2 regions of the Acidovorax sp. JHL-3 genome follow, and region 2 is predicted to be linked to the other one. Evidence: riboswitches for the same ligand, from Rfam matches in the RefSeq annotation. Region 2 holds a riboswitch; the other holds the start of a gene.

Region 1 (11,418 bases), 1.2 Mb from region 2:
GACCGCGCCCTGCCAGCTGTCTTTCAGCACCTGGCGCGTGAACGACTACGACCTGCACATCCAGCACAACGAGGCGGTCGAGCTGGCCTGCCAGCACCTGGGCATCACGCGCACGCGCACCGACCCATTCTTTGACGGCACGCGCGGCGCGATGCTGGCCAAGATCATCCCGCTCAACCACCCGCTCACACCGCTGGACCTCGAAGCGCTGCGCACCGAACTCAAAAACCGGCCCGAAGAAGAGCGCGACATGCTGGTCGTCAGCCTGGGCCAGGAGCACAAGGCGCGCGAATGGGTGGCGCAGTACAACCACAACCGCCCTGTCAACAAGATTCACCTGATCGAGCTGCGCACCGACCGCAAGGCGGGCGGCTTCATCAAGCACGAGCCGATGAGCGTGCAGGCGCATCTGGAGCGCGATGGCAACACGCTGGTGGTGCAGATTGACGACGTGGTGTCGCCCAGCATCATTGCGCGGCTCGACTTGCAAGAGGGCATCTTCCGCGCCAGCATCCCCGATTGGCGCGCGGTGGTGGACTGCGTGCTGATCGACACCCAGCACGACGGCGAGGTGTTCAACGTGGCGCTGGCCGACGTGCCCGCGCGCAAGCAAGACCTGGTGGCCGGGCGCTACGAGCTGCCCGCACCGCCCACGGGCGCTACGGTGGCGGTGAAGTTGATCGACATGCTGGGTGAGGAATGCGTGGTTCGACTGCACGCCTGACGACCGATAGGCGCAGCGCTTGGCACCGGCACTTAGCAGCGCCCCGCGCACCGAAAAGGCAGCTTGGGCGCGCTGCACCCTGCGTGGCACGATCACACTCAATGCTTTATTTTTGATAGCTACCAGCGCTTTCTCCATAAGCGCTAGAGCCATATTTGACCCAAAAAACTATAACCGCCCAAAGCAAAGGCCCCTGCCATGCAAGACGACAGGGGCCTTCTGGGGCGGCGCGACGGCGCCGCAGATCAGTCGCGCAGATCGGCCGGCAGCGTGCCGCCGTTGGCGGCAATGCTGCGCATCACCTGCTTGTGCAGACCGATGTTCCAGGCGGCCGAGCCGGGTTCGTCGTTGCCGCTGTAAAGCAGTTCGGCGGCCAGCTCCTTGCGCGCCGACAGGCTGCTGTCCAGGCCCAGCAGCTTGAGCAGATCAACGATGGAGGTGCGCCAGTTCAGCGCGCTGGCGCCGGGCATGGCGTCCAGGATGGGCGCCACGTCTCCCAGCGCGATGGATGCCGGTGCTGGGGGGGCTGCAGGTGCGCCCGCGGCGGCGGGTGCCGGTGGCGCGGCCACCACGACTTCGGCCGCGTTGGCCGACGGAAAAATCTTGGAGAAGATGTTGGAAAAGAAACCCATGATTGCTCCCGAAGTGGTTGGGGTGGAAAGGACACGCGGCACCCAGGGTGAGGCCCTGAACTGCGCCTGCCTTTGTATCACGCTGGGGTGACGGGCGAATGCCCGGGCTCCGTTGACTGGCTGGCCTGTGCCCCCGTGCCGCACGCATGGCAAAACCGGGCAAATGAGCTCTTGCGCGTGCTGCAGTGGCCGCAGTGGTCAAACAGGCCGATGCCGCAGTGGGGGCAAAAATCGATCTTGTCGTTCTTCAGGTCGACCGGGCGTTCGCAGCCGGGGCACACGCTTTTGGCCAGGCGCGCCAGGGCCACGTCGTAGCCCAGCTCTTTGCGGCGCTGCTGGTCGGGCAAGGACTCGGCCTGCTTTTGCCGCTCCAGGTAGCGGTTGAGCGCCAGGATGGCATAGCGCCCCACCAGCGCCGTGATGGCGATGCCCACCACATAGCGCACGTAGCCGCCGTAGCTGGGCAGGTAGGGCACGAGTTCGACAAAGAATGCAAACAAGGCGAAAAAGATGAAGCCCCACACAAACGGCCAGTAAGTGCTTTTGCGCTTTTTTACAAACAGCCAGCCCGCCACCACCAGCAGCGGCAGCGTAAGCGCCAGGCGGTACAGGAACACGCGCAGCTCGACCTTGCGGCGCTCGGCGTTGAGCTTTTCGTAGCCTGCGGCTTCGAGCGTGCTCAGGCGCGCCTGGGCGGCGGCGGCGGCCTGGCGGGCATCCAGCGCGGCCTGCTGCTGTGCCTCTACGGCCTGCTGGGTGGTGCGCTCGGCCTGCTTGAGGGCATCGAGCGCCTGGGTGCGGGCCAGCACATCGGGGTCGTGCTCGGCGCGCTGGGTGACGCTGCGCGTGGCCAGCCAGTTGTTGAAGGTTTCGCGCGCGGACTGGCTTTCGCTGCGGGTCTTGCTGCGCTGCAGCTGGGCCTGCTCCAGCGCGGTTTGCGCCTCTTGCTCGGCCTGCCGGGCGGCCTGCACCTGGCTGCGCAGGGCCTGGGCCGCCGGTTTGTCGAGAAAGTCGTCCACCCGCAGTGGGGCCTCGACCTTGGGCAGGTCGCCCACGATGGTGCCGCCCAGGCCGATGAGGAAGCCGGCAAACACCAGGGCCACCAGCCACAGGCCGCGGCGAAACCATTTTTCAGACAGTCGCAATGATTTGCTCATGGTCTTTTTTCCTTTTAAAACACTATTAATTCAATAGCTGCTTGCGCTTTACCAGAAAGCGCTAGAGCCTGTTTTCACCATATTTTCTGCGGAAGAGGACACGTGCGCCGTGCAACGCATCCGAGGTGCTTCAACCGCTGCTGGCGCTGGCCCGGCTGCACTGGCCGCGTCGGCCACCCTGCAGCATGGTGCGGCACAGCGGGGCCGGAACTTTTCGTGGGCGCCGCGCCCCCAACCTCGTTGCGACGTACCACCGAGGTGAAATCATGATGTGGCAAAAACTGCGGCCTCTCGCATGGACCGGGATGGCCGCTGCGGCGCTTGCCGCCAGCGGCGTTGCGTGGGCCGATCGCGGCGGGCACAGCCATGGGCACCGGGGTGCGCGGGTGGGCATTGGCGTTTACCTGGGCCCGGGTATTGGTTATCCCGTGTACCGCCCGGCCTATCCTTACTACCAACCCTATCCGTATGGCTGGTCGCCGCCGGTGATGGCAGTGCCCGCCGAACCGCCCGTCTACATCGAGCGCGGCAACGACGCCCCGGCCTACAGCGGCGGCACCAACGGGCAGCAGCCTCAGGGCTACTGGTACCGCTGTAACGAACCCGATGGCTACTATCCCTACATCACCCACTGCCCTGGCGGCTGGCTGCAGGTGCCGGCGCAGCCGCCGGCCAACTGATGGACAGCCCTGCCCCTCGCTGCAATGACCCTGGCGCCGGGCAGGCGCCTTATCTTCACCTTGAGGAATCATGATGAAACCCCTTTCCCTCGCAAGCGTGTCGCTGCTGGTGCTGGCCTTGACCGGTTGCACGGTGATGCCCACCGGCCCCAGCGTGACGGTGCTGCCCGGCAGCACCAAGAGTTTTGAGCAGTTCCGGTACGACGACGTCAACTGCCGGCAATACGCACACATGCAGGTGGGCGGCGCCAACGAAGCCGTCAACCAGAGCGCCGTGGGCAGCGCGGTGGTGGGCACGGCCATCGGCGCCCTGGCCGGTGCCGCGCTGGGCGGCAACCACGAGGGCGCGGCGGTGGGCGCTGGCATGGGCCTGCTGATGGGCTCCAGCGTGGGCGCTGGCAATTCGCAATCTGCGGGCTACGGCAGCCAGCGCGGCTATGACAGCGCCTATGTGCAGTGCATGTATGCCCGCGGCCACCAGGTGCCGGTGTATGGCCGCATGCTCACCAGCCCGGGGGCACCCGGGCCGGGCTACGCCGCCCCCATGGCACCGCCGCCCCCGCCTGGCTACTGGCGGCGTTATTGATCTGGCGCCGGGATATTTCGAAGGCCGCGCGGGCTTGTCAAAGACCTTCGGCCAATTCAGCGTGAATGGCGCAAACGCCATGGTGCGGGGGCCCACAGGCCGTTCATGAAGGCTGTGCATTGACGACAGGTGGCACCAAGCCGTCAGGCCGCCAGCAGGCGCGCCACGCGCTCACGCAATAACTCGGGCTGCGCCTCGGCGGCCGCCACGGGGGTGCCCACGTTCAGCCCCACGCGGTTGAACAGGCCACGCCGGAACGGCCGCACCATGGCACCGCCCTGCTCTATGCGGCTGAAGTACGAGCCCCACAGGTTGGTCAGTGCCATCGGAACCACGGGCACGTCCAGCCCGTCGGCGCGGGCGCGGTCCAGAATTTTGACGATACCGCCCTTGAACGGCTGCAATTGCCCGTCGCGCGTGATGCCGCCTTCGGGGAAGATGGCCAGCAGGTCGCCGCCCTGCAGCACCTGCGCCGCGCGCTCGAAGGCCGCCTCGTAGGTGGCGGCGTCTTCCTTGTAGGGGGCAATGGGAATGGCTTTGGCCAGGCGGAACAATGCGCCCAGCACCGGCACCCGAAAAATGCGGTGGTCCATCACAAAATAGATGGGCCGGGGGCTGGCGGCCATCAGCAGCACCGCATCGACAAAGCTCACGTGGTTGCACGCCAGCACGGCCGCGCCCTGCACGGGCAGGTTTTCGTCGCCCTGCACCTTGAAGCGGTAAACAAAGCGCGAGAGCACCCAGGCCACAAAACGCAGCAAATATTCGGGCACCAGCAGGAAGATGTAAAACGCCACCACCGCGTTGGCAATGCCGGTGAACAAAAAGATCTGCGGCACCGTGAAACCCGCGCCCAGCAACGCGCCTGCAATGAGCGAGCTGGCAATCATGAACAGAGCGTTCAAGATGTTGTTGGCCGCGATGATGCGCGCGCGGTGCGTGGGCTGGCTGCGCATCTGGATCAGTGCATACATGGGCACGCTGTACAGGCCGGCAAACAGACTCAGCAGCGCCAGGTCGGCCATCACGCGCCAGTGCGCGGGCTGCGCCACAAAGGCGGCCAGGCCCATCACATCGGAAGCGGGTAGGCCGCGCGCGGCGAAATACAGGTCGATGGCAAAAACGCTCATGCCAATGGCGCCCAGTGGCACCAGGCCGATCTCGACATGGCGGCGCGAGAGCACCTCGCACAAGAGCGAGCCGGTGCCAATGCCGATGGAAAACACCACTAGCAGCAGCGAGGCCACCTGCTCGTTGCCATGCAGCACCTCTTTGGCAAAGCTGGGGAACTGGCTCAAAAACACCGCGCCAAAAAACCACATCCAGCTGATACCCAGCAGCGAGCGGAACACCACGATGTTTTCGTGCGCCAGCTTCAGGTTGCGCCAGGTCTCGGTGAAGGGGTTCCAGTTGATGGTGAGGTGCGGGTCGGTGGCGGGCACCGGGGGGATGAACTGCGCCACGGCCCGCCCCATCAGCGCCAGCAGCACACAGGCCAGGGCCACCGTGGTGTGCCCAATGCCGGGAATGGCCACCAGCAGGCCCCCCGCCACGTTGCCCAGCAAAATGGCCACGAAGGTGCCCATCTCGACCATGCCGTTGCCACCGGTGAGTTCGCGCTCGCTGAGCACCTGGGGCATGTAGGCAAACTTTACCGGGCCAAACAGCGTGGAGTGCACGCCCATCAAAAACGTGCACAGCAGCAGCACCGGCACGTTGCCCGCAATGAACCCGCCAGCGGCCACCAGCATGATGGCAATCTCCAGGTTCTTCACGAAACGGATCATGCGCGTCTTGTCGTATTTGTCGGTCAATTGCCCCGAGGTGGCCGAGAACAACAAAAACGGCAGGATGAACAGCGCACCAATCACCAGCCCCGCCATGGCAGGTGGCAGCCACGACACGCTGAGCTGGTACGTCACCATCACGGTGAAGGCGAACTTGAACAGGTTGTCATTGGCCGCCCCCGAGAACTGCGTCCAGAAAAAGGGCGCAAAGCGGCGCTGGCGCAACAGGGCGAACTGGTTGGGGTCGGCGTGTGCGCCAGGGGCAGGATGGCTGCTGATTGCGCTGGTAGCACTGGTGGCGCTGTCAGAGAGGGTCTCGGGGGTCATGCGTTGGTCCTCGGTTCCGTCACGGGTTATTGGGCGCGGGGTCTGCGGCTGCGCGCCGGGTCCACCGCTGTTCTGGTGCCGGTGCCCTGGCGCATGCAGTGCGCCCGCACACCGGGGTGACGTGGCGCGTCATTCTGCCCGCACACCGTGACTGCTGCGCCCGCAGGCAGCGGGCCGGTGCGCACTGCGGCCAGCGCGGCCAGCACCGGCAAGGCGGCACCCGCCGCCAGCAGGTGCTTGAGGCTGTGGCCCGACACCCACTGGCCCAGCGCGTCAAACACCGCGTGGTCTGCGGCCTCGAACAGCTTGGCCGCGCCATACCAGGCCATGACGGCGCCCAGCTGCAGTGCCAGTGCGCCGCACCGCGTGGGCAGCAACGCCATGGCCGTCACCGCCAGCATGCCGCCCAGTTGCACCACCGCCCAGGGCAGCAAGTTGCCGGTGTGCGCCCACCACATCACGGCCGCCGGCCCGGCCACCACCATGGCGGCCGCCGCCACCCCGCCCGCGCGCAGACTGACTCGGCTGGCCCCCGCCAGGCCCAGCAGCCCGGCAAAGGCCACGGCCATGCCCAGCCGGTCCCACAGCAAGCCTGCGTCATCGGGGCGCAGGTGGTAAACGGTGGAGCCGACCGATGTCAGCACCAGGCCCACAAAAAACAGGCCCGCCGCGGCGCGCGTGACCGCATCGACCGCGCCGCGCTGCACCCCCCGCAGCAACCCAAGCCCCCACAGGCCCGCCAGGGCAAAAGGCAGGTTGGTCAGCACGTCCAGCGCGCAGGGCAGACCCCACAGCATGCGCTGATCGGCAAAGCCATGCTGGTGCTCGCTGGCAGGCACGGCGGGGCCCAGCACAGCCAGTGCCAGCAGCACCGCGGCGCCCAGCAGCAGGCCGGTTTCGGGCCGGGTAAGGCCGCCCCGGGGAAGTGAATGGTCAAAGGTCATGGTGTTGCGTGGCCGGTAGTGGGTGATGCCGCGCAGTGTGGGCAAGGCCGGGGCAATTGGGGGCATAAAGTCGCTCAGGGCGCTACCGATAGCACCTTGGGTATCCATAATCGATACCCATGAGCACCACCGCCGACCTTGTTGCCGCCCTGAAGAAGGAACTCAAGACCGCCCAGATGACCTATGCCGACCTGGCGCAGCAACTCGGCATGGCCGAGTCCAGCGTCAAGCGCATGCTGGCCAAGGGCGACATGCCGCTGTCACGCATCGACGCCATCTGCCGCGCGCTGGCGCTGGACTTTGCCGACCTGGCCCGGCATGTGGCCGACAACCAGCCGCTGCTCAGGGAACTGACCCCCGAGCAGGAGCGGGCCGTGGTGGCCGACAAGAAACTGCTGCTGATGGCCATTTGCGTGCTGAGCCAGTGGACGCTGGAGCAGGTGACCACCGCCTACCGCCTGACCGAGGCCGAGGGCATCCAGTACCTGGCCCAGCTCGACCGCATCGGCATCATCGAGCTGCGGCCGTTCAACCGCTACCGCCTCAAGCTCGCCAAGACCTTCCGCTGGCGCCCGCACGGCGCGGTGATGAACTACTTTCGGGAGCACGCACTGCTCGACTACTTTGCGGGTGGCTTTGACGGCCCAGGCGAGGGGGTACTGCTGGTGCACGGCGCCATCAGCCGCAGTCTGGCCCCGGCTTTCATGGAACGCATGCAGCGCGTGGCGCACGACTTTGCCCAGCAGCACCTGGCCGACCAGAAACTGCCCCAAAGCGAACGCGAGGGCTACACGCTGCTGCTGGCGCTGCGCAGCTGGGAGTTCGAGGCGTTTGCGGGCATGCGGCGCTAGCACATTTTTTTCATAGCACGCAGCGCTCACCAGTAGGGCGTTACAGGCCAAAAACCCTCTGAATACTGCGCGCAAGTCGGCGCCCTGAAACACAACTTCACAACACTTCGCACAGCACCTACATGCGCTTGACGCAGTGCCCCCACGATCAAGGCTCCCGGTTCCGCACGGAATCCTTTCTGAGGAGAACACCATGGCACGCATAGCCCTCGCCGCCGCTTCCATCGCCCTGCTGTCGCTGAGCGCCTTGACGGCGGCGCATGCACAGGTTGGCGCCACTATCGTCATCCAGTCGGGCAGCCCCCACTACCAGCGCCCCGCCCCGGCGCTGGTGCAATACCAGGCCCCACCGCCCCCGCGCTACGAAGCTGTGCCCCGCCATCGGCGCGGCATGGCATGGGTGCCCGGCCACTGGGAATGGCGCGGCCACCGCCATGTGTGGATGCAAGGCCACTGGGTGAAGGCCCGCCCCGGCTACCACTACCGCGAGCCGCGCTGGATGGAGCACGACGGCCGCTGGGCCATGCAGCGCGGCGGCTGGGACCGTGACCGCGACGGCGTGGCCAACCGCTACGACCGGGACCGCGACGGTGACGGCGTACCCAACCGCCGCGACCCCCAGCCCGACAACCCCCGCCGCAACTGATTGCAACCGGGCACAACTGAGCGCCAATAAGCGCTATGTATCGCGGATCGGCACAACCGGGTGCAGGCGTGGCGGGTTTTCAGCCCAGCTGAAGCTCGGCGCGGCCCAGGCCCGGGAAGTCGGCCACCACCACCGTGCCCGGCGCCACCAGCACGGTACCGGTGCATGAACCAGTGGTCACCCACTGGCCGGCGCACAGCCCGCCCAGGCTGCGCGCACCTTCGTTGGCCAGCCATGTCAGCAACCGCAGGGGGTCGCCCGCCGGGTTGCTCCAGGTGGCGTGCTGCACGGCCACCGCCCCATTCACCGACAGGCTCACTCCTTGTGCCAGGGGCTGCACTGCAGCCACATCGGCCGTGCCCGAACCCACGATAAGTGCCCCGTGGCAGGCCTGGTCGGCCAGGCGGCTCCACGCGCCCTGCTGCGCCCAGGCGGCAAAGCGCGTGTCGCACACCTCGATGGCGGCACGCACGGATGCCATGGCCGCCAGCACCTCGGCCGCACTGTAAGGCGTTGGGCGATCGGGTAGATCGATGCCCAGCTCGTACACCAGTTCCGCCTCGACTCCCATCACGGCAAAGCCTGCGGCAGGCAGATGCAGTGCCTGCCCGGCTGGCGCAACAAACACCGAATCGCGGGTGAGTGCAGCGCGCGCAGGCAGCGCCTGGGGCGAAGCAGCCCCCACCTTCCAACCCGCGATCTCGCCGCGCTCGCGCACCACGGCGTCCTGCACGGCATACGCCTGGTCCGCATCGCATGGGCGCAGCGCAACGGGCAAATCCAGTGGCCGGGGCATGCGACCCTGGCGGGCCATGGTGATAACGGCGGCGCTGGCGAAGGGGTCAAAAGCGGTAACAGGCATGGCGTGCGTCCTTGGGGTAAAGCTGGGCGGATTATGGCGAGGCGCAGGCCCGTCCTGCCCCGCCAGCATCAGCAACGATTGCTGCCCATTAGCCAGCAAAACCACCCCGCCGCCGCCAGCGCACTCCTAGAATGGCCCCCGCAGGAGAGCATGGCGGGCCGCAAGCCCGCCGCTGCACCGAAGGCGCAAACTCCCATACACGCTCAGGTCCCGTACTGCACCATTCATCAAAGCCGTCTGGAGAGCCGCCACACACCCGTGTGGCGCACCGAAGGAGCAAACCGAGCGCCATGTGGGCCGCGCGGTGAATCTCTCAGGTACCAAGGACAGGGGGAGCGGCAGCTTGGGCAGTCATGCGCCAGCTGTACGCTATTGAACCTATAGCTGCCAGCGCACGTCTTTCAAGCGCCAGAGCCCAGAAAGGCTTTGAAAATCATGCGCGTGATCGTTTTGGGTGCCGGCTTGCTCGGCGTGACTTCGGCTTATTTTCTGCAGCAACTCGGCCACGAGGTGACCGTCATCGACCGCCAGGGCGCCCCCGGCGCCGAAACCAGCTTTGCCAACGGCGGGCAAATTTCGGTGAGCCACGCCGAACCCTGGGCCAACCCCAGCGCGCCGCTGAAGGTGCTGCAATGGCTGGGGCAGGAGGATGCGCCGCTGCTGTTCCGCATCCGCGCCGACATGCGCCAGTGGCTGTGGGGCCTGTCCTTTTTGCGCAACTGCACCCCGGCGCGCACGCGCCACAACATTGAGCAGATCGTGCGCCTGGGCACCTACAGCCGCAGCGTGCTGCAGCAACTGCGCGCGGACACGGGCATCCAGTACGACCAGCGCACGCAGGGCATCCTGCACTTTTATACCAACGCCAAGGAGTTCGACGGCGCTCTGGCCCCCGCCGAGCAGATGCGCGGTTTGGGCTGCGAGCGCCAGGTCATCAGCGCCGACGAGGCCGTGCGCATCGAGCCCGCCCTGGCCCACATCCGCCCGCAGCTGGCGGGCGCCACGTTCACGGCCGAGGACGAGTCGGGCGACGCCAACCAGTTCACGCGCGAACTCGCCAAACTGTGCGAGGCGGCGGGCGTGCAGTTCCGCCTGGGGCACCACATCACCGCGCTGCGCGAGGCGGGCGGCCGCATCGACCATGTGGAGGTGACCAACGCCGAAGGCCGCTTCGAGCGCGTGCGTGGCGATGCGTTTGTGCTGGCCATGGGCTCGTTCAGCCCGCTGCTGGCCCAGCCGCTGGGCATCAGCCTGCCCATTTACCCGGCCAAGGGCTATTCGGTGACCATGCCGGTGAAGGACGCGAGCCGGGCGCACCAAGTGAGCCTGACGGACGACGAGTACAAGCTGGTGTTCTCGCGCTACACCAGCGAACGCGGCGGCGACCGGTTGCGCATTGCTGGCACCGCCGAGCTCAACGGCTACAACCGCGACCTCAACCAGGTGCGCTGCGACGCCATCGTGCGCCGCGTGGAGCAACTCTTTCCCGGTGCGGGCGACGCGAGCCAGGCGCAGTTCTGGACCGGCCTGCGCCCCGCAACGCCCAGTAACGTGCCGCTGATCGGCCAGACGAAAGTGGGCAACCTGTTTCTCAACACCGGCCACGGCACGCTGGGCTGGACGCACGCCTGCGGCTCGGGCAAGGCGCTGGCCGACATCGTGAGCGGCCGCGTGCCAGAGGTGGATTTTGCGTTCCAGGGAATGGCCGCAGGACGTGGCGCCCATGCGCTGGTGCCCGCGGCCAAGGTGGCATGAGCCCCCAAAACGGACGAAGCGGCTGCAGCCGCTTCACAGGGAAGGCGCCGGAGCGAAACCACCGCGCCAGGAAAGGCCCGCCACAAGAATTGTGGCGGGCGAGCGGCCCCGTTCAAGGCGATGCCGCACCCGTGGCATGCGCGACAAAGCGTGCCAAAGCCTGCATGTCTTGCGGGCTGATTTTTTCAGCGTAGGAGGGCATCACGCCGATGCCGTTGCGCAACGCGCGCAGCACGCGGTCGGCATCGGGCTTGAGCTCGTCCAGCACCGGGCCGATCTGCCCCTCAGCCCCGGCCGCCTGCAAGGTGTGGCAAACGGCGCAGGCCGGCTGCAGGGTGGTGAACAGCAGCTTGCCGCGCGCTATTTCGGCAGGGTCGGCCGCCACGCTGGCGCCCGCCAGCAATGCCAGCCCACCCGCCGCCAAAGCGCGTGGCAGCCAGCGCCTCGTCGCCAACGCCACGTCAGGC
Region 2 (11,418 bases):
GAAGCGCGCCACGCGCTGACCGATGCGCTTCAAACCTTCGGGGCCGTGGTACACGGCGTACATGCTGGCGATGACGGCGGGCAGTACCTGCGCGGTGCAGATGTTGGAGGTGGCTTTTTCGCGGCGGATGTGTTGCTCGCGCGTCTGCAGCGCCAGGCGGTAAGCGGGCTTGCCGTGCACGTCCACGCTCACGCCCACCAGGCGGCCAGGCATGGAGCGCTTGAACTCGTCGCGGCAGGCCATGTAGGCGGCGTGCGGGCCGCCCGCGCCCATGGGCATGCCAAAGCGCTGGGTGGTGCCAATCACGATGTCGGCGCCCATCTCGCCCGGGGACTTGAGTAGCGTGAGGGCCAGCAGGTCGGCGGCCAGGATGAATGCGGCGCCCTTGCTGTGGATGACGTCGGCGCTCATCTGCCAGTCGGCCAGCCAGCCGCTGGAGCCGGGGTACTGGTTGATGGCGGCGAAGTAGTCGTCCTGGCCGATGGCGGCCATCCATTCGTCGCCCGAGCGGACCACCTTGACCATCAGGCCCAGCGGCGCGGCGCGCGTCTGGATAACCTCGATGGTCTGCGGGTGGCAGTCGCCGCTGACGATCAGAGTGTTGCCCTTGGCCTTGACCGAGCGCTTGGCCAGCGTCATGGCCTCGGCGGCGGCGGTGGCCTCGTCGAGCATGGAGGCGTTGGCAATGGGCATGCCGGTGAGGTCGCACACCATGGTCTGGAAGTTGATCAGCGCCTCCATGCGGCCCTGCGAGATTTCGGCCTGGTAGGGCGTGTAGGCCGTGTACCAGGCGGGGTTCTCCAGAATGTTGCGCAGAATCACGCCGGGCGTGTGCGTGCCGTAATAGCCTTGGCCGATGAAGCTTTTGAGCACCTGGTTTTTGGATGCAATCGCCTTGAGCTCGGCCAGCGCGGCGGCTTCGGTCGCGGGGGGCGGAAGGTCCATGGTCTGGCTGCGCGCGATGGAGCGCGGCACGATGCCGTCGATGAGGGCACGGCGCGAGGCCTCGCCAATCACCGACAGCATGTGGGCTTCGTCGGCCGCGTCGATGCCGATGTGGCGGGGCAGGAACTCGGTGGTGTTTTCGAGTGCGGACAAGGGCAGGGCGGCGGGCATCTGCATGGCGGAACCAGTCTCAAAGGCTATTAAAAAGAGAGCTGCCAGCGCTTGCATTTAAACAGATTCAAGCACTTTTCATATTGAAGGTGCCTGAATTCAAGCGCGGGCAGCTATGGTTTTTGCTGCGGCGCTCAGGCGCTGGCGGCAAAGCTCGAATAGGTGGTCTCGTCCATCAGGGCATCGAGCTGCGATGCGTCGGACAGCTTGACCTTGAAGAACCAGCCGGCATTCAGCGGGTCAGAGTTGGCCAGCGACGGGTCGGCACGCAGGGCTTCGTTCACCTCGACGACTTCGCCGGAGACCGGCATGTACACGTCGGCAGCAGCCTTGACGGACTCGACCACTCCTGCCACGTCGCCCTGGGCAAAGGTGGTGCCCACGGCGGGCAGGTCGACAAACACCACATCACCCAGGGCGTCCTGGGCGTGCACGGTGATGCCCACCACGGCAGCGTTGGCGTCGGCGGCGTTGACCCACTCGTGGTCTTTGGAAAATTTGATCGTCATGGGAAAGGTTCCTGAAAGATGAAGGGAATCCGGAATGTAGCCTGCGCTGCAGGCTTTTAGCCGCGGTAGTAACGCGTGGGCACGAAGGGGGTGGCGCACACTTCCATGGGCACGGCCTTGCCGCGCACGATGGCGTGGACGCGCGTGCCCACGGCGGCATGCTGCGGGTCCACATAGGCCAGGGCGATGGGTTTGTCGAAGCTGGGGCCCAGCAGGCCGCTGGTGACTTCGCCGATCTTCTGGCCTTCGGTCGTTTGCAGCTCGGTGTGCTCGCGCACGGGTACGCGCTCCAGGGCGACCAGGCCCACGCGCTTGCGCGTCAGGCTGGCGGGGTTGTCGAGCTGGGCCAGCACCGTGTCGGCTCCGGGGAAGCCGCCCGCGCGCGCGCCGCCGGTGCGGCGCACCTTCTGCATGGCCCAGTTCAAGGCCGCTTCCACGGGCGTGGTGGTGGTGTCGATGTCGTTGCCATAGAGGCACAGGCCCGCTTCGAGGCGCAGCGAGTTGCGCGCGCCCAGGCCGATGGGTTTGACTTCGGGCTGGGCCAGCAGCGCGCGCGCCAGGGTGTCGGCCTGCGCGGCGGGCACCGAGATCTCGAACCCGTCCTCGCCCGTGTAGCCACTGCGCGTGACGAAGCACTCACAACCGGCAATCTGGAAGTTGCCGCCGGTCATGAACACCAGCTTCTCCACGCCGGGCGCCAGGCGCGCCAGGGCCGTGGCCGCCTGCGGGCCTTGCAGGGCGAGCAGGGCGTGGTCGGGCATCGGAATGACCTGGCAGCGCTGGCCGATGCGCGCCTGGATATGGGCTAAGTCGCCCACCTTGCAGGCGCCGTTGACGATGACGAAGATTTCATCCTGTGCCACGCGGAAGAACATCAGGTCGTCGATGATGCCGCCCGCGTCGTTCAGCAGCAGGCCGTAGCGCTGCTTGCCCACGGGCAGGTCGATCACGTCCACGGGCATCAGGCTCTCAAACGCTGCGGCGGCATCCGGGCCGACCAGGCGCAACTGGCCCATGTGCGACACATCGAACAGACCTGCGGCCTGGCGGGTGTGCAGGTGCTCGGCCATGAGGCCCATACCTGGACCTTGGTACTGCACCGGCATGGAATAACCGGCGAACGGCACCATGCGGGCGCCCAGTTCGATGTGCAGCGCGTTGAGGGGCGTGGTGAGCAGGGGTGCGGCGGCAGGTGCGGACATGAAAGCTCCAGGGCAAATGGGGGCCGTGGCACCAGTGCCACGGGATTTGCCCTGCTGTCCGCTTTACCTGAGAGATTCACCACGGCGCCCTGGCTGGCCGCGCGGCTTGCTCCTTCGGTGGATGGCCTGTGCGTTGCGCGCGGCCACCTCTCTCCAGCAAGGGAACGCCCGCATCACTGCGGGCGGTTGCCAGTCCTTTTGCCTGAGCGTTCGGCGGGTGCCTGCGCCTTCGGCGGTGCTGCTCGCGGATAAGCGGAGCACTCTCTCCTGACGGGGCCGATTGTACTTACTTCGCGTACACCAGATCGCGCAGCGTGAGCGAAATGGAGGGCACGTAGGTGATGACCAGCAGGCACACCAGAATCACGCCGACAAACGGCAGCAGGTGCGTGACGACGCGGTCCAGCGATATGCGCGCCACCGTGCAGGCCGCAAACAGGTTCACGCCAAAAGGCGGCGTGATCATGCCGAGCGCGAGGTTCACCACCATGATCAGGCCGAAATGCACCGGGTCCACGCCAAAGTGCATGGCCACGGGCGCCAGGATGGGCGCCAGCACGATGATGGCCGCGCTGGTCTCGATGAACATGCCAATGAAGAACAACGCCGCGTTCACACCCAGCAGAAAGAGCGCGGGGGATTGCAGCACCGATTCCAGCCAGCGGCCAATGGCATCGGGCACGCCGGCGCGCGTGATGAGAAACGCAAACAACCCGGCGTTGGCGATGATGAACATGATCACCGCCGACGAGATGGCCGACTTGCGCAGAATGGCGAACAGGTCCTTGATCTTGATTTCGCGGTAAATCACCACGCCGATGATCAACGCGTAAAAAACGGCCACGGCAGACGCCTCGGTGGGCGTGAAAACGCCGCCGTAGATGCCGCCCAGAATGATCACGGGCATGAACAATGCCCACCCGGCCTGCAGCGCGGCACGGCCAAAGGGCATGCGGCCATCGCCATCGTTCTTGCCCCAGCCTTTGTATTTGCACCAGGCCCACACAAACAGCATCAGTGCGCCGCTGATCAGGAGGCCCGGGCCAAAGCCGGCAATGAACAGCTCGCCAATCGACACCTCGGCGCTCACGCCATACAGGATGAGCGGGATGGAGGGCGGAATGATCACGCCCAGCTCGGCACTGGTGGCCTGCAGCGCTGCGGCATAGCTGGTGGGGTAGCCATGCTTGATGAGCGCGGGGATCAGGATGGCGCCAATGGCAAATGTGGTGGCCACCGACGAGCCCGACACGGCTGCAAAGATCATGCAGGTGAGCACGCAGGTCATGGGCAGGCCACCCTGCACGCCACCCACGATGCTTTTGGCAAACTCGACCAGCCGCCGCGAGATGCCTCCGGTTTCCATCAGGTTGCCCGCCAGGATGAAGAACGGAATGGCGGCCAGCGGAAACTTGTTGATCGAGGCAAACATCTCTTTCACCGCGATCAGCATGTTGGCGTTGGCCACCTGAATGCCCAGGATGGAGGCCAGCCCGATCGACACGGCCACGGAAACGGTGAGTGCAAAGCACAGCACCATGGTGGAGATCATGACCATGCTCATATTAGGGCCCCCACGCTCGGCATTGCATGTCCTCGCTGCCCCCCGAGGGGGCAGTTCGCTTGCTGGAGGCGGCTCGGCGCGGCGCTCATTGCGCAGTCTCCAGTTCCATGCGCTGGGGATCGACCAGGTTGCCAATGATGCCAATCACACAAAACAGGCCACCCACTGGCATGGCGAGATAGGCCCAGAACATCGACACCGATTCCAGCCCGGCCATGCTTTGCACGCCGCCGCGCTGCGCGTAGTCCCAGCCCCACCAGATGATCACGCCGATCAGTGCCAGCGCGGCCAGTGACACCACCCAGTCAAGCACGCGGCGAATGCGCGGCGGGCTCCAGCGGTACAGCACGTCCACGCTCACCATGGCGCCCTGTCGAAAGGCGGCCGGGATGGCCAGAAACACCATCCAGATCAGGCTGAAACGGATCAGCACTTCGGTCCATTCGGCGGGTTGCTCGAACACGAAGCGCATGAGGATCTGGAACATGCCCAGCGCAGCGGCCAGCGCCAGCATGGCGCAGGCGCCCAGCATGGCCGCCCAGGTGCAACCGCGCTCAAAGATAAGAAACATGTTTTTCATGGGCGGCACGGGCCAGAAAGCGCATTGTAAGAGTAAAAACGCCCGTTGGCGCTTTGCCAACGGGCGTTGGTAGCTATCAAAAAGAAAGCGATCGGCGGCTTATTTGACGTTGCGGATCTTGTCGAGCGTGGCCTTGCCAAACTGCTTTTCAAACTCGGCATTCACCGGGGCCAGGGCTGCCACGAACTTGGCCTTGTCCACGTTGTCGATCACGGTCATGCCCTTGGAGCGCAGGTCGGCCACGCCCTTGGCATCGTCCTCGTCCACGCGCGCACGGTTGGCCTTGGTGCCTTCTTTGGCGGCATCGAGGAAAGCCTGCTTGTCGGCAGCGCTGAGCTTGTCGAACGAGGCCTTGTTCATCACGAAGATGCAGGGCGAATACACATGGCCCGTGAGCGTGAGGTGCTTTTGCACCTGGTCGAACTTGGCCGAGATGATGACGGGCAGCGGGTTCTCCTGGCCGTCCACGGTGCCTTGCTGCAGGGCGGTAAACACCTCGGGGAAAGCCATGGGCGTGGTGATGATGCCAAAGCCCTTGTAGGCGGCGATGTGCACGGGGTTCTCCATGGTGCGCATCTTCAGGCCCTTGAGGTCGCCGGGCTCCTTCACGTCGCGCTTGCTGTTGGTCATGTGGCGAAAGCCGTTTTCGGCCCAGGCCAACGCCTTGAAACCCTTGCTGTCGAACTTGGTCAGCATCTCCTGGCCGATTGGGCCGTCGAGCACGGCGCGCGCATGGACCTTGTCGCGGAACAGGAAGGGCACATCGAGAATTTTGGTCTCGGGCACAAAGTTGGGGATGGGGCCGGTGGAGCTGAAGGCCAGCTCCTGCGTGCCCAGCTGCACGGCTTCAACCGACTCGCGCTCGCCACCCAGTGCGCCGTTGTAGAAGGTTTGCACCTTGTAGCGGCCGCCCGTGCGCTTTTCGACTTCCTTGGCAAAGGTGTCGATGGCAATCCCCTGGTGGGAGTTCTGCGCCGTCGAGATGCTGATGCGCATGGTGGTCTGCGCGGCGGCGCTGGCCATGAAGCCGATGGCAAGACCGAGGCCGACGACGAGTCTGGTCAATTGCATGGTGTCTCCTGAAGGGGGATGGTTGCGTGCGGCCTGCGGTGCAGGCTGCGGCGCGGGCCTGCGCCGCGCACTGCAAAAATTATGGCGCTGCAGCATGGCGCCGGGCATCGGGGTTTGTGCTGGTAAGCATGCTTATCAGCGGCGTGCCAGCCGCATCGCAGCGCACCGGGGTCGCATGCGGGACAGGGCAGCAATAGAAGGCGTCGAGGGGAGAGGCTTGCCAAGCGCCCCGGGCGGGCGGTAACCCGCCGGGGCCTTGTCAGTTTGTGCACCCGGGTACGAGCGCCTTGATGCAGCAAAGTATGCAGCGCGGGAGGCCGATAAATCTTCTGAATTTGCGTTGATTTTCGCTATTCAAAGAAAAATATTCTGCCAAAGCGCAATTTTTGAAATAATGCGGCCCATGGACCGTCTTGACAGAAAAATTCTCTCCGTTTTGCAGGCCAACGCCCGCGCCAGCCTGCAGGAGATCGGCCAGGCCGTGGGCCTGAGCCCCTCGCCGTGCTGGGGGCGCATCAAGAAGATGGAAGAGGCCGGCGTGATCGAGGGCTACACGGTGCGCCTCAATCCGCGCGCGCTTGATCTGGCGGACACCGTGCTGGTAATGGTCACGCTCGACAGCCATTCGGACAACACGCTCGAAAAATTTGGCGAAACCCTGGCCAGCATTCCCGAGGTGATCGAGGCACACCTGGTGTCTGGCGACTACGACTACCTGCTGCGCGTGGTGGTCAAAGACACGCGCGACTACGAGCGCCTGCTGCGCGAGAAGCTCTACAAGATCAAGGGCATACGCCACAGCCGCTCCAGCTTTGTGCTGCGCACGCTCAAAAAAGCCGATCTGCCGCTGTTTGTGGACTGATTTTCCAAAAAATAGCCGCTTGCGCTTGTCCTACAAGCGCTAGCAGCTATTTATTTGATAATGCTTTGGTGAGCGTGCGGGTGTCAGCCCAGCAGCAGGGCGTCGTCGGCCAGCTTTTCGCCGCGCACTTTCTCGAACATCTGCAGCAGGTCGGGCACATCCAGGCGCTTGCGCTCTTCGCCGGAAACGTCAAGCACCACCTGGCCCTGGTGCAGCATCACGGTGCGCTCGCCCACGTCCAGCGCCTGGCGCATGCTGTGCGTGACCATCATGGTGGTCAGCTGGCTTTCGGCCACGATGCGCTCGGTCAGCCGCAGCACGAAGTCGGCGGTGCGGGGGTCGAGTGCGGCGGTGTGCTCGTCGAGCAGCAGGATGCGGGACGGCTGCAGCGCGGCCATCAACAGGCTCACGGCCTGGCGCTGGCCGCCCGAGAGCAGGCCGATGCGGTCGGTGAGGCGGTTTTCCAGCCCCAGGCCCAGTGTGGCCAGGCGCTCGCGAAAGCCCTCGCGCATGGACGCCTTGACGGCACGGCCCAGGTTGCGGAACGCGCCGCGGCGCTGCGCCAGCGCCATGTTTTCTTCGATGGTGAGGTCTTCGCAGGTGCCGGCCATCGGGTCTTGGAAGACGCGGGCCACGCGCTCGGCGCGGGCCCACACGGGCATGCGCGTGACGTCGACGCCATCGATGGCGATGCGGCCACTGTCCACCGACTGGTCGCCCGAGATGGCGTTGAGAAAGGTGGACTTGCCGGCGCCGTTGGAGCCGATGACGGTGACGAACTGCCCGGCCGGAATGTCCAGCGACATGCCGCGCAGGGCGCGGGTTTCAATCGGCGTGCCGGGGTTGAAGGTGATTTCGAGGTGTTGGGCGCTCAGCATGGGGCTCTTTCGGTGCGCGGGTTCAGGACGGCTTGCGCTTGGCAAACTTGCGCTTGAGCTGCGGAATCACCAGCGCCACCGCCACCAGCACGGCAGTGACCAGGTTCAGGTCTTGCGCCTTGAGGCCGATGAAGTCGCTGTTGAGCGCCAGGGCGATGAAAAAACGGTACGCAATGGCGCCAATGACCACAGCCAGCGTGGCATACACCAGGCGGCGCGAGGGCAGGATGCTTTCGCCCACGATCACGGCGGCCAGGCCGATGACGATGGTGCCAATGCCCATGGAAATGTCCGAGCCGCCCTGGGTTTGCGCAAACAGTGCGCCGGCCAGGCCCACCAGGCCGTTGGAAATGGCCATGCCCAGCAGCAGCATGGCGCCGGTGTTCACGCCCTGGGCGCGGGCCATGCGCGCATTCGAGCCCGTGGCGCGGATGGCCAGACCCCGTTCGGTGGCAAAGAACCAGTCGAGCAGCAGCTTGGCGGCCAGCACGATGAAGACCAGGATCAGCGGACGCGCAATGTAGTCCTGCATGCCTTCGGGCTGCAGCAGCACGAACAGCGTGGGGTCGTTGATGAGGGGTACGTTGGGCCCGCCCATGATGCGCAGGTTGATCGAATACAGCGCAATCATCATCAAGATGCTGGCCAGCAGGTCCATGATCTTGAGCTTGACGTTGAGCCAGCCGGTGATCAGCCCGGCCACCGCCCCCGCCGCCGTGGCGGCCAGCGTGGCCACCCAGGCGTTGGTGCCGGTGGAGATCAGGATGGCGCACACGGCACCGCCCAGCGGAAAGCTGCCATCCACCGTGAGGTCGGGAAAGCGCAGCAGCCGGAACGAAATGAAAACGCCCAGGGCCACCAGGCTGAAGATCAGGCCGATTTCAACGGCGCCGAGCAGGGAAAAGAAGGACATGGGCAGCGGGGCCAGCAAGGGGAAAAACAAAGCAGGAGCCACGCGGGGCATGGCTCCTGCCGGAGGGGCCGGGCATGCGCCCAGCCCTGCAGCACGGCGGTGCTTACTGCACCACTTGCGCTGCCGACTTGACCAGCGCGTCGGACAGCTTCACGCCCTGCTTTTCGGCAGCGCCGGGGTTCACGAACAGTTCCATCTTGGTGCTGATCTCGGGCTTGATGTCGCCGGGCTTTTCGCCCTTGAGGATGCGCGCCACCATGCGGCCGGTCTGCTCGCCCAGATCGCGGTAGTTGATGCCGAAGGCGGCGATGGCGCCGCGCTTGACGCTATCCGTGTCCGAGGCCACCAGCGGAATCTTGGCGTCCTGGCCCACCTTCACCAGCGCCTCGTAGGCCGAAACCACGTTGTTGTCGGTGCTGGTGTAGATCACATCGACCTTGCCGATCAGGCTGCGCGCGGCGCTGCTCACGTCCACCGAGCGGGGCGCTGCGGCCTCGACCAGCGTCATGCCCAGCTTGGGCAGCAGCGTCTGCAATTGCTTGACCACGACGACCGAGTTGGCCTCGCCGGGGTTGTAGACCACGCCCACGCGCTTGGCACCGGGCACCACCTGCTTGACCAGGTCCATCTGCTTGTCGAGCGCCAGCAGGTCGGACACGCCGGTCACGTTGGTGTGCGAAGGCTCCCAGTTTTTCACGAGCTTGGCGGCCACGGGGTCGGTCACGGCCGAGAAGACGACCGGGACAGTCTTGGTCGCGGCAATCACGGCCTGGGCCGATGGCGTGGCAATGGCCACGATGGCATCGGGTTTGTCGCCAATGAACTTGCGCGCGATTTGCGCCGCGGTGCCGGTATTGCCTTGGGCGCTCTGGTATTGCCACTTGAGGTTCTTGCCCGCTTCAAAGCCGGCTTCCTTGAGGGCGGCCTGCACGCCATCGCGCACGGAATCGAGGGCAGGGTGTTCGACGATCGCGGTCACTGCCACGGATTTTTGCTGCGCGCTGGCGGGTGCCACGGCGGCAACGGCCAGGGCCAGGGCACCCAGGGACATCCAGGGCATTTTCTTCATGTTCATCTGCGCGGTCTTTCTGGTTTTGGGATGGATCGGGTCGGCCTGCACTCGCAGGCGCGGGGCCGACGGGCAAGTTTACTGCGGCGCAACATTGCCACGCTGGGTCAAGCAAGCCTCCCCGTGGCGGGGTCGGGCTTTCAGCGCAGTTGTGGCTGAAATATCAACAAAAAAGGCCTGCAGCGCAGGCCCTTCATGCGCGAGCTGCTATGGTTTTTACATGCCCGAGTAGTTGGGGCCGCCGCCGCCTTCGGGTGTGACCCAGACAATGTTTTGCGTCGGGTCCTTGATGTCGCAGGTCTTGCAGTGCACGCAGTTTTGCGCGTTGATCTGCAGGCGCTGGGCATCGCCGCCCTTGGCCGTATCGGGCACGAACTCGTACACGCCGGCCGGGCAGTAGCGGGACTCGGGACCGGCATATTTGACCAGGTTGATGTTCACCGGCACGCTGGCGTCTTTCAGCGTGAGGTGCGCTGGCTGGTTTTCGGCGTGGTTGGTGTTGCTCACGAACACGCTGGAGAGGCGGTCGAAGGTGATCTTGCCATCGGGCTTGGGATAAACGATGGGCTTGCACTCGGCGGCGGGCTTCAGATAGGCGTGGTCGGGCTTGTCGCGGTGCAGCGTCCATGGGATGTGGCCCTTGAGCGCGAACTGCTCGATACCGTTCATCACCGTGGCCACGGTCAGGCCCTTCTTGAACCAGGCCTTGAAGTTGCGTGCCTTGTTCAGCTCGGTGTGGAGCCAGCTGGCCTCGAACGCCTTGGGGTAGGCCGTGAGTTCGTCGTGCTGGCGCCCACCGGTGATGGCCTCATAGGCTGCCTCGGCGGCCAGCATGCCGGTCTTGATGGCGGCGTGGCTGCCCTTGATGCGGCTGACGTTGAGGTAACCCGCGTCGCAGCCCACGAGTGCACCGCCTGGGAACACCGTTTTGGGCAGGCTCATCAGGCCACCGGCCGTGATGGCGCGCGCGCCATAGCTGATGCGCTTGGCCGGCTTGATGCCCTTGGATTCGTCGCCTTCGAGGTAGTAGCGGATGTTGGCGTGCGTCTTCCAGCGCTGGAATTCCTCGAACGGGCTGAGGTAGGGGTTGGCGTAGTCCAGGCCGGTAATGAAGCCCAGCGTGACCTTGTTGTCTTCCATGTGGTACAGGAAGGCGCCGCCGTAGGTGTTGTTGTCCATGGGCCAGCCGGCGGTGTGCAGCACGAAGCCGGGCTGGTGGCGGGCGGGGTCGATTTCCCACAGCTCCTTGATGCCCAGGCCGTAGGTTTGTGGGTCGCTTTCGGCATCGAGCTTGAAGCGGGCGATGACCTGCTTGCCCAGATGGCCGCGTGCGCCTTCGGCAAAGATGGTGTATTTGGCGTGCAGCTCCATGCCGAGCTGGAAGTCGCCCGTGGGCTCGCCTTCCTTGCTCACGCCCATGTTGCCGGTGGCCACGCCCTTGACGCTGCCGTTGTCGTTGTAGAGCACTTCTGCGGCGGCAAAGCCGGGGAAAATTTCCACGCCCAGGTTCTCGGCCTGCTGCGCCAGCCAGCGGGTCACGTTGCCCAGGCTGACGATGTAGTTACCGTGGTTCTGAAAACAGCCTGGCAGCAGGAAGTTGGGCGTGCGAAACGACGATTTCTCGCCCAGGAACACCATGGCGTCGTCGGTGACG

Evidence for each region. Region 2 has a riboswitch for glycine ahead of gcvT (glycine cleavage system aminomethyltransferase GcvT). Riboswitches for the same ligand answer to the same signal wherever they lie in the genome.
Region 1: it holds a riboswitch for glycine, as region 2 does, so the genes downstream of both, K226_RS0105675 (D-amino acid dehydrogenase) here and gcvT (glycine cleavage system aminomethyltransferase GcvT) in region 2, are expected to answer to the same signal.

The regions. Positions count from the first base shown of each region.
Region 1 is NZ_JAFU01000001.1:1,204,620-1,216,037, reverse strand. Features, by position in the region: gene K226_RS0105725 (site-specific DNA-methyltransferase) at 1-724, shown strand, start outside; gene K226_RS0105720 (DUF3597 domain-containing protein) at 970-1,356, opposite strand; gene K226_RS0105715 (zinc ribbon domain-containing protein) at 1,434-2,513, opposite strand; gene K226_RS0105710 (hypothetical protein) at 2,780-3,193, shown strand; gene K226_RS0105705 (YMGG-like glycine zipper-containing protein) at 3,267-3,779, shown strand; gene K226_RS0105700 (MFS transporter) at 3,923-5,893, opposite strand; gene K226_RS18710 (hypothetical protein) at 5,920-6,903, opposite strand; gene K226_RS0105690 (helix-turn-helix transcriptional regulator) at 6,957-7,688, shown strand; gene K226_RS0105685 (YXWGXW repeat-containing protein) at 7,882-8,334, shown strand; gene K226_RS0105680 (2-keto-4-pentenoate hydratase) at 8,414-9,196, opposite strand; glycine riboswitch at 9,424-9,536, shown strand; gene K226_RS0105675 (D-amino acid dehydrogenase) at 9,632-10,951, shown strand; gene K226_RS0105670 (cytochrome c) at 11,064-11,411, opposite strand; gene K226_RS0105665 (sulfite oxidase) at 11,413-11,418, opposite strand, start outside.
Region 2 is NZ_JAFU01000001.1:2,442,307-2,453,724, forward strand. Features, by position in the region: gene gcvP (aminomethyl-transferring glycine dehydrogenase) at 1-1,122, opposite strand, end outside; gene gcvH (glycine cleavage system protein GcvH) at 1,251-1,625, opposite strand; gene gcvT (glycine cleavage system aminomethyltransferase GcvT) at 1,682-2,827, opposite strand; glycine riboswitch at 2,872-2,994, opposite strand; glycine riboswitch at 3,008-3,107, opposite strand; gene K226_RS0111495 (TRAP transporter large permease) at 3,114-4,391, opposite strand; gene K226_RS0111500 (TRAP transporter small permease) at 4,477-4,971, opposite strand; gene K226_RS0111505 (TRAP transporter substrate-binding protein) at 5,071-6,042, opposite strand; gene K226_RS0111510 (Lrp/AsnC family transcriptional regulator) at 6,446-6,904, shown strand; gene K226_RS0111515 (ABC transporter ATP-binding protein) at 6,988-7,782, opposite strand; gene K226_RS0111520 (ABC transporter permease) at 7,805-8,695, opposite strand; gene K226_RS0111525 (ABC transporter substrate binding protein) at 8,799-9,770, opposite strand; gene K226_RS0111530 (electron transfer flavoprotein-ubiquinone oxidoreductase) at 9,981-11,418, opposite strand, start outside.